2 regions of the Agromyces solani genome follow, and region 2 is predicted to be linked to the other one. Evidence: predicted binding sites of a transcription regulator. Region 2 holds the regulator's gene; the other holds the start of a gene.
The links. Region 2 encodes LexA, which represses DNA repair genes until DNA is damaged. Its sites were predicted from a motif close to TCGAACANNTGTTCGA; they were not measured.
Positions count from the first base shown of each region.

Region 1: the regulator LexA is predicted to act here: its motif matches at 2,069-2,084, upstream of AC3RJ7_RS16170 (HNH endonuclease signature motif containing protein).

Region 1 covers NZ_JBYRER010000003.1:804,015-808,427, forward strand. Annotated here, with positions in the region: gene dcd (dCTP deaminase) at 1-310, shown strand, start outside; gene AC3RJ7_RS16160 (RNA polymerase sigma factor) at 415-1,068, shown strand; gene AC3RJ7_RS16165 (hypothetical protein) at 1,070-1,855, shown strand; gene AC3RJ7_RS16170 (HNH endonuclease signature motif containing protein) at 2,116-3,567, shown strand; gene AC3RJ7_RS16175 (alpha/beta hydrolase family protein) at 3,803-4,413, opposite strand, start outside.
Region 2 covers NZ_JBYRER010000002.1:993,973-998,385, forward strand. Annotated here, with positions in the region: gene metE (5-methyltetrahydropteroyltriglutamate--homocysteine S-methyltransferase) at 1-1,071, shown strand, start outside; gene AC3RJ7_RS12325 (alpha/beta fold hydrolase) at 1,181-1,921, shown strand; gene lexA (transcriptional repressor LexA) at 1,928-2,596, opposite strand; gene AC3RJ7_RS12335 (LysM peptidoglycan-binding domain-containing protein) at 2,870-3,262, shown strand; gene AC3RJ7_RS12340 (histidinol-phosphate transaminase) at 3,368-4,413, shown strand, end outside.

The DNA of each region.
Region 1 (4,413 bases), on a different contig from region 2:
GGGCAAGAGCTCGCTCGGCCGCCTCGGCCTGCTCACCCACTCGACCGCGGGCTTCATCGACCCGGGCTTCACGGGCCACGTGACGCTCGAGCTGTCGAACGTCGCGACCCTGCCGATCAAACTCTGGCCGGGCATGAAGATCGGGCAGCTCTGCTTCTTCCGGCTGTCGTCGCCGGCCGAGAAGCCCTACGGTTCGGCCGCGTACGCGAGCCGCTACCTCGGCCAGCGCGGGCCGACGGCCTCGCGGTCCTTCCAGAACTTCCACCGCACCGACGTGGGCGTCACCGACGCCGGCGCGAAGGGCGAGTAGGGGCTCCGCACCGCTCACCGCGGCACCCGAGGCGGATGCCTCGCGCCGTCGCCCGGTGTCACCCGAATGCGGGACGCAGCCGGCTGCCCTACACTCTTGCGTCCATGGGCGATTTCGACGGAGTGCTCGCGCACTCGGCCTCCCGCGGCTGGGCGATGCCGCGGGCCGCGAGCGGCGGCGCTGAGGCGGCCGACGGCTTCGAGACGGTGCTGCTCGCCGCGAAGGCGGGCGCGCCGTGGGCGTCGGCCGAGCTGTGGAACGCGCACGCGGGCGCCGTCGCCGGCTTCCTCCGCGCACGGGGCTCGGCCGAGCCCGACGACCTCACGAGCGAGGTGTTCCTCGCCGTGTTCGACGGGCTCGACCGCTTCGAGGGCGGCGCGGCCGAGTTCCGCACCTTCGTGTTCACGATCGCGTACCGGCGGCTCGTCGACGAGCTTCGCCGACGGTCCCGGCAGCCGTCGAACCAGGAGTGGGCCGACGAGGCCGACCCGCGGCGGGCCGCGAGCGCCGAAGACGAGGCGATGGGTCGCATCGGGGATGCCGCGGCGCGGGCGATGCTCGACGGGCTGCCGCCCGACCAGCGCGACGTGATGGTGCTGCGCATCATCGGCGACCTCACGGTCGAGCAGGTCGCGGAGGTGCTCGGCAAGCGCCCGGGCGCCGTGAAGGCCCTGCAGCGACGGGCGCTCACGGCACTTCGTAAGAAATTCCCCGCAGGGCGTACCCCTGCGGCGGCCTCCGGCGATAGCAGGGAGTGAGATGAGCAACCACCGCATTCACGACGACGAGGCCGCAGCCCTGCTGCGCGGCGACGTGCCGCCGCAGCGTGCCGACCTCGCGGGCGTCGCCGACGCCGTGGCCGGGTTCCGACTCGCGTCGACCCAGGCCGCGCCGAAGCCGTCGGCCGAGTTGCTGGCGCGACTCGACGCCGACCGCGTCGCGGCGGGCTCGATCTCGTTCGATCCCCACGCAACGACTGCGGCGACGAGCCAGACCCCCAGTGGCTCGTCGCCGAAGATACGGAGAAGAAGAGTGACGTTCACTGGATTCGCCGGGCTCGGCCTGGCTGCCAAGATCGCGATCGGCGCAGCGGCGGCGACCGCCGCAGGGCTCACGGGTGCAGGTGCTGCGGGTGCCGCCGGCGTGCTGCCCGCCCCCGCGCAGGAGCTGTTCGACGGCGTCACCGGCCAGCAGGACCCGGGCGGCGAGCACATCAGCGACTCGGGCCGTGAGCACCGCGAGTTCGGCCAGCAGACGGCTGAAGACGCCCGCGAGAAGGGCGCCGAGAAGCGCGACGCCGCCCACGAGAACGCTGAGGAGAGGCGCCAGGCCGGCCTCGACAAGGCCGACGAGCACCGCCAGGGCGACGCCCCGGCCGAGACCGGCCAGCAGGCTGCCGAGGACGGCGCCGCCAACGGCGACGAGAACAGCCAGACCGGCCAGGAGACCGCCGACGACGCGGCTTCGAACGGTGAAGAGCGCAGCGGCGACGGCCAGTCGACCGCTGATGACGCGCGTGACGGATCCCCCACCCCCGAGCGATGAACCTCTGACGTTCTCGCACCCGTCACGACGCGACGGCGAAACGGGCTCCCGACCGGCTGGGAGCCCGTTTCGTGTTTCTCCGGGGGGCGATTCGGTCGGTCGGATCGATCGCGCGCGTCGGCGTCGCCGTGTCGGTCGAGTAGCGCCCGACGGAGGAGGGCGCGTATCGAGACCACGCCCGAGCCCGCACGCCGGGGGAGTTCTCCACAATCTTCGAACATTTATTCGAATGTCGGACCGGATTCCGGTAGACTCTGGGCATGTCCGAACCCGCTGAAATACCCGCCCTGACCGGGGTTTCAGCGGTGCTCGAGGCCCTCCGGGAGGCCTGGTCGGGTGCGCTGCTCGCCGGGGCTGCCGGCTCGGTCGACGCATCTGCCGACGTGCGAGTGATGAGTGATGACGGCTTGGTCCGGGCGACGGAGGCATTGGGCGAGTTGTCCCGTCGGGTGCAGGCGTTGCAGGCGCCGGTCGCGGCCGAGCTCGCGGCCAGGTCGAGGCCGGGAACCGATGAGGTGGCGCGCAAGCACGGGTTCTCCTCGGCCGAGCGGTTGATCGCGTCCGCGACGGGCGGTCGCTACCAAGAGGCGGTGAAGCTCGTCGCGGTCGGGCAGGCGACCGCGCCCCGGGCGGCCTTCACGGGTGAGGTGCTGCCGCCGAAGCATCCCCACCTCGCTCGGGCGATCGCGGCGGGTGCGGTGTGCGTGGATGCGGCCGACGTGATCCGCCGGTTCCTCGACGGGGTCGCCCCGCGGGCCGACCGGGTCGAACTCGGCGAGGCCGAGGCGTTCCTCGTCGACCGCGCCCCGGTCGTGGGCGTCGACGGGCTGCACCGCCTGGTGAAGCTGCTGCAGGCCCGCCTCGACCCCGACGGGGTCAAGCCGCGTGAAGACGAGCTGCGGGCCGCGCGCGAGTTCCGGATCTGGGAGGACGAACACGGCATGATCCGGTTCACGGGTGCCGCCGACCCGGTCAACGGGGCGCCGATCAAGCTCGCGATCGAGACCCTCGTCGGTGCCGAGATCCACCGGGCCCGCGACGCGAACCGGCGCGCAGCCGATGGGCCGGCCGACGGTGACGACGTCCTCGCCGAGCAGCGCACGATCCCGCAGATGAACCTCGACGCCCTCGCCGACATCGCCCGCCACTCGCTCGGCGCGAACGACGGTCCGGCACCGCTCAGGCAGGTGATGGTCGTGGCCCGCGTCGACGCTGCAGCGCTCGAGTCCGGTCGAGGTCACGGCACGATCGACGGCATCGAACAGCCCGTGTCGATCCCCTCGATCGAAGAACTCGCGATGCACGCGGGCATCTCGCCCCTGTACGTCGGCGACGGCTGCGAGCAGACCCGCCTCGGCCGATCGCGGCGCCTGTTCTCCCAGGCGCAGAAACTCGTCCTCGTCGAACGCGACGGCGGGTGTGCGTGGCCCGGTTGCACTCGGCCGCCGTCGCACACGCAGGCGCACCACATCCGGTGGTGGAAGCGGCACAGGGGCACGACCGACCTCGACAACGGCATCATGCTCTGCGCGCACCACCACCACCGCATCCACGACGACGGGTGGGTCATCCTCATCGAGGACGGCTTCACCTGGTTCGTGCCACCCGCCCACCTCGACCCCGAACGGCGACCACGGGCCGGCAATCGAAGACTCCCGGCGATCGCCCCACCGCCACCCGACCTCGCCGCTCACCTCGCAGAGGCCGCCTGACCCCGCGCCGGTCGATCGGGATCGGTGCCGGGCCGCACTCGACGACGGCCGCGGGCCGGTTGCTTCGGCGGGTGACTACTCGGCCGCGGCGCACGGCGGTGCCGTCCCGGTGTCTATGCCGCGGGTTGCGTGGCGGTGCCGTCGCCCGGTGTCCACGCCGTCGGTTGCGCGGCGGTGCCGTCGCCGAAATCTGCGCAGTGGCGCTGCGGGGGCGGGGATCCGCCTGTTCCCGCGCTCAGCGGCCCACGGCGGGGACGCCGGTCGCGGTCGAGGGTGCGACCGCGTCGACGGCCGTGAGGCCGCCGGCGGCGAACGCAGTGACCGCGTCGAGCACGGGGTCGGCGCCGAGCACGCGGACGTGCCCGAACCCCTCGGTGACGAGCAGGCGCGAGCGGTCGCCGTGCGCGGCGTGCAGCCGCTCCGACTCGCTCGAGGCGACCTCGCGGTCGCCGCGGTCGTGCGCGATGAGCAGCGGCACCCCGTCGGGCAGCGGCGCGCCGACCGAATCGAAACGTCCGTACGCGTCGGGCACGTCGGGCAGCACGCGGCGCGCGAACCCGCGCGCCAGCGCGTCGGCCGTCGCCGTCCGCAAGCCGAGGCGGGCCGAGAACGAGTCGACGAGGTAGCGCGCGTCGGCCATGCCGGCGATCGCGGCGACGCCGGCGGTCGAGGTTCCCTCGCGCACTGCGGTGAGTGCGGCGAGTGCACCGAACGAGTGGCCGACGATCAGCCGGAACCGACCGTGCCGCTGCTGCAGCGCCTCGATCGCGGCGAGGTAGTCGCGGATGTCGGTGAACCGCCCGGCCGAGTCGCCGTTCGCCGGAGCGTCGAACGCGACGAGCCGCA
Region 2 (4,413 bases):
GAGGCCGACCGGATCGCGGCGCAGGCGAACCTCGGGCTGCCCGAACTGCCGACGACGACGATCGGGTCGTTCCCGCAGACGAGCGACCTCCGCGTCGCCCGCGCACGCCTCGGGCGCGGCGAACTCGACGCCGACGGCTATGCGTCGCTCATGCGCGACGAGATCGAGCGGGTCGTGCGCCTGCAGGAGGAGCTCGGCCTCGACGTCCTCGTGCACGGCGAGCCCGAGCGCAACGACATGGTGCAGTACTTCGCCGAGCTGCTCGACGGCTTCGCCGTGACCGAGCACGGCTGGGTCCAGTCGTACGGTTCGCGCTGCACGCGCCCCTCGATCCTGTGGGGGGATGTCTCGCGCCCGGCGCCGATGACGGTCGAGTGGTCGACGTTCGCGCAGTCGCTCACCGACCGGCACGTCAAGGGCATGCTGACGGGTCCGGTGACGATCCTCGCGTGGTCGTTCGTGCGCGACGACCAGCCGCTCGGCGAGACCGCCCGTCAGGTCGCGCTCGCCCTCCGCGACGAGATCGCCGACCTGGAGGAAGCGGGCATCCGCATCATCCAGGTCGATGAGCCGGCGCTCAGGGAACTGCTGCCGCTGAAGCTCGCCGAACAGCCCGCGTACCTAGAGTGGTCGGTCGGCTCGTTCACCCTCGCGACCGCCGCGGCAGCGCCGGGCACGCAGGTGCACACGCATCTCTGCTACTCCGAATTCGGTGTCGTGATCGAGGCGATCAAGGCGCTCGACGCCGACGTCACGTCGATCGAGGCGGCACGGAGCCGGATGGAGGTCGTCGACGACCTCGCGGCCAACGGCTTCGACCACGGCATCGGACCGGGCGTCTACGACATCCACTCGCCCCGCGTGCCGTCGACGGCGGAGCTGCGGGAACTGCTCGAGCGGGCCGCCGCCGGCATCCCGGCCGGGCGGCTCTGGGTGAACCCCGACTGCGGGCTCAAGACCCGGGGCTACGACGAGACGGTCGCCTCGCTCGCGAACCTCGTGGAGGCGGCGCGCGCGGTCCGCGGCGCGTCGTCGACCGCGGGCGCGGCGGTCTCGGCACCCGTCCGATAGGCGTCGACGGGGCGGATGTCGCGGGCACGCGGCATCCGCCCCGTCGATGTTCGGCGGCCTCGCATCATCCACGGGGCGGATGCACAGGCGGCCGACGTACCGTCGTCGCATGCAACTCGCGGTCCACGAGACGGGCGCCGGATCCCGGACGGCCATCCTCATCCACGGCATCATGTCCGACTCGCGCGCGTGGCACCGCGTCACCGCCGAGCTCGAGGCGCAGGGGTTCCGGGTGCTCGCGGTCGACCTCGCCGGTCACGGGCGCAGCCCGCGCGCTTCACGGTACTCGCCGGCGGCCTGGGCCGACGACGTCGTCGAGACCGTCGCGCCGATGCTCGACGGCCCGCCCGACGTCGTGCTCGGCCATTCGCTGGGCGGCCTCGTGGCGAGTCTCGTCGCCGACCGTCTCGCACCGCGTGCCGCGATCTACGTCGACCCGGCCTTCGCGTTCCCGAAGGGTCCGCTCGGTCTCGCGTACAAGGTCTTCTTCGCGATCGCCCCCCGCCCGCGACGGGGCGCGCTGGTTCGGATGAACCCGAAGTGGAGCGCCGTCGACGTCGACATCGAGCTCGCGACGCTGCGCGACTGGGACAAGCGCACGATCCTCGGCTTCGCCGACACTCGTCCCCTCGTGCCGCCGACGCGTCTGGTGGCGCCGAGCCTCGTGCTGCTCGCCGAGCGGAGCCTGCTCATCACCGACCGGGTGGCGGCCGACCTGCGGCGCCGGGGGATGACCGTCACCACGGTGCCCGGCACGGGACACACGGTCTTCCGCGACGATCACACCGGGTTCATGCACGCGATCGTCGAGTGGCTGCGAGGCCAGGGTCACGCGGTGAGCGCGGCCTGATCGGGCTCAGACCGTCCGGAGCACGGCGACGACCTTGCCGAGGACCTCGGCGTGGTCGCCGAGGATCGGCTCGAACGCGGTGTTGCGCGGCAGCAGCCAGGTGTGGCCGTCGCGCTGGCGGAACACCTTGACGGTCGCCTCGCCGTCGAGCATCGCGGCGACGATCTCGCCGTTCTCGGCGGTGCGCTGCGACCGGACGACGACCCAGTCGCCGTCGCAGATGGCCGCGTCGACCATCGAGTCGCCGACCACCTTGAGGATGAAGAGCTCGCCCTTGCCGACCAGCTGGCGGGGGAGCGGGAAGACCTCGTCGATCTGCTGCTCGGCCGTGATCGGAACGCCGGCGGCGATGCGACCGACGAGCGGCACCATCGCGGCGTCGCCGACCGGTGCGGGCTCGCCCGCCGACGGAGTGCGCTCGTCGAGCCCGGGGAGCTCGATGAGCACCTCGAGCGCGCGGGGCCGATTGGGGTCGCGTCGCAGGTAGCCGGCGAGCTCGAGCTGGTTGAGCTGGTGCGTGACGCTCGACAGCGACGAGAGGCCGACCGCGTCGCCGATCTCCCGCATGCTCGGCGGGTACCCGCGGGTGGCGACCGACCGCTGCACGACCTCGAGGATCGCGATCTGCTTCGCACTCAGGCTCTTGCGGCGGCGTGCCCTGCCGATCTCGCGCACGTCGTTGTCGCTCTTCACGATTCCGCCCCTCGTTGCGATCGCCCTCGCGATCGGATGTCGGTGGTGTCTGGTCCACTGTTCCCAGACATTCGAAACTGTATCCGCCACGGGCGGGCGCGGCAAACATTCGTTCGAGTGTGTCGCCACATCGGTTCGCACGAGTTCCGCCGCCGAATGCTTGCAGTCGAAGATGTTCGAAGATATATTCGGAACAGAGATTCGCATCCGGCCCTCCCGGCCGAGGGCCGGATGCAGTCCACGCAGGAGGGTGACATGAGCGCAGCGATCATGACGAACGAGTACCGTCACGGTGCATCGACGCCCCGTGCGAACCGCGTCGACGGGGCGGCGGGCCCCGGGGTTCGCACGCGGCTGCGGCTGACCCGACGCGGGCGCGTCGTGTTCACGGCCCTCGCCGCGCTGCCGATCGTCATCTGGGCGTTCACCGCCGTGCTGAACACCGGCGGTGCCGCCGCCGACATGGCGGGCGGCGGGTCGCTGCAGTACGTCACGGTCGATGTCGGCGGCTCGCTCTGGGAGATCGCCGAGGCGATCGACCCCTCGGCCGATCCGCGCGACACGATCGCCGAGATCGTCCGGCTCAACGGGCTCGACGGCGCGACGATCGAGCCAGGCCAGCGTCTCGCGGTCCCCGCTTCCGAATGAGCGGTGCGCGCGTCTCAGCCTGCCGCACCGCGGCGCCGGTCGGGGCCTCGGTCACACGGTGACGCACGCGGCGTCGGGCCCGGGCAGCGTGGCTAGCATGGTTCGGTGACGAGTCTCGACGACCTTCCCATCCGTGACGACCTCCGTGGTCGCTCCCCGTACGGCGCTCCGCAGAAGGCCGTGCCGGTCGCCCTCAACGTCAACGAGAACACGCATACCATCCCCGAGGACGTGGCGCACGACATCGTCGCCCGGGTCGCCGCCGCGATCCTCCGACTGAACCGGTATCCCGACCGCGAGTTCACGGAGTTGCGAGAGGCGCTCGCCGGGTACCTCGGCCACGGGCTGGCTCCCGAGCAGATCTGGGCGGCGAACGGTTCGAACGAAGTGCTCCAGCAGGTGCTGCAGGCGTTCGGCGGGCCCGGTCGGTCGGTGCTCGGGTTCACGCCGACCTACTCGATGTACTCCCTGCTCGCCTCCGGCACCGGCACCAGGTGGATCTCCGCGGAGCGCGACGACGACTTCGAGCTGAGCCCGGAGACGGCGGCGGCCGCGGTGCGCGAGCACGACCCCGACCTCGTCTTCCTCTGCACGCCGAACAACCCGACGGGGACCCCGCTCCCGCTCGACACGGTGCGTGCCGTCGCCGACGCGGCGCGCGGCATCGTGGTCGTCGACGAGGCGTATTTCGAGTTCGCCGACCCCGGCACGCCGAGTGCCCTCACCCTCCTCGAGGGGCGGCCGCGCCTCGTCGTCTCGCGCACCATGAGCAAGGCGTTCGCATTCGCGGGCGCGCGCGTCGGCTACCTCGCCGGCGACCCCGCGACCATCGACGCCCTCCGGCTCGTGCGCCTGCCCTACCACCTCTCGGCGCTGACCCAGGCCGCAGCCCTCGGCGCGCTCGCCCACGCCGATGAGATGCTGGCGATGGTCGACGACATCCGCCGTCAGCGCGAACGCATCACGACCGAACTCGCACGGCTGGGTTTCGCTCCGCACCGCAGCGGCTCGAACTTCGTGCTCTTCGGCGGCGTCGACGACCCGCACGCCGTGTTCGAGGGGCTGCTGGCGCGAGGCATCCTGATCAGGGAGCTGGGCATCCCCGGGCACCTTCGGGTGAGTGCGGGCACCGAGGCGGAGACCACCGCGTT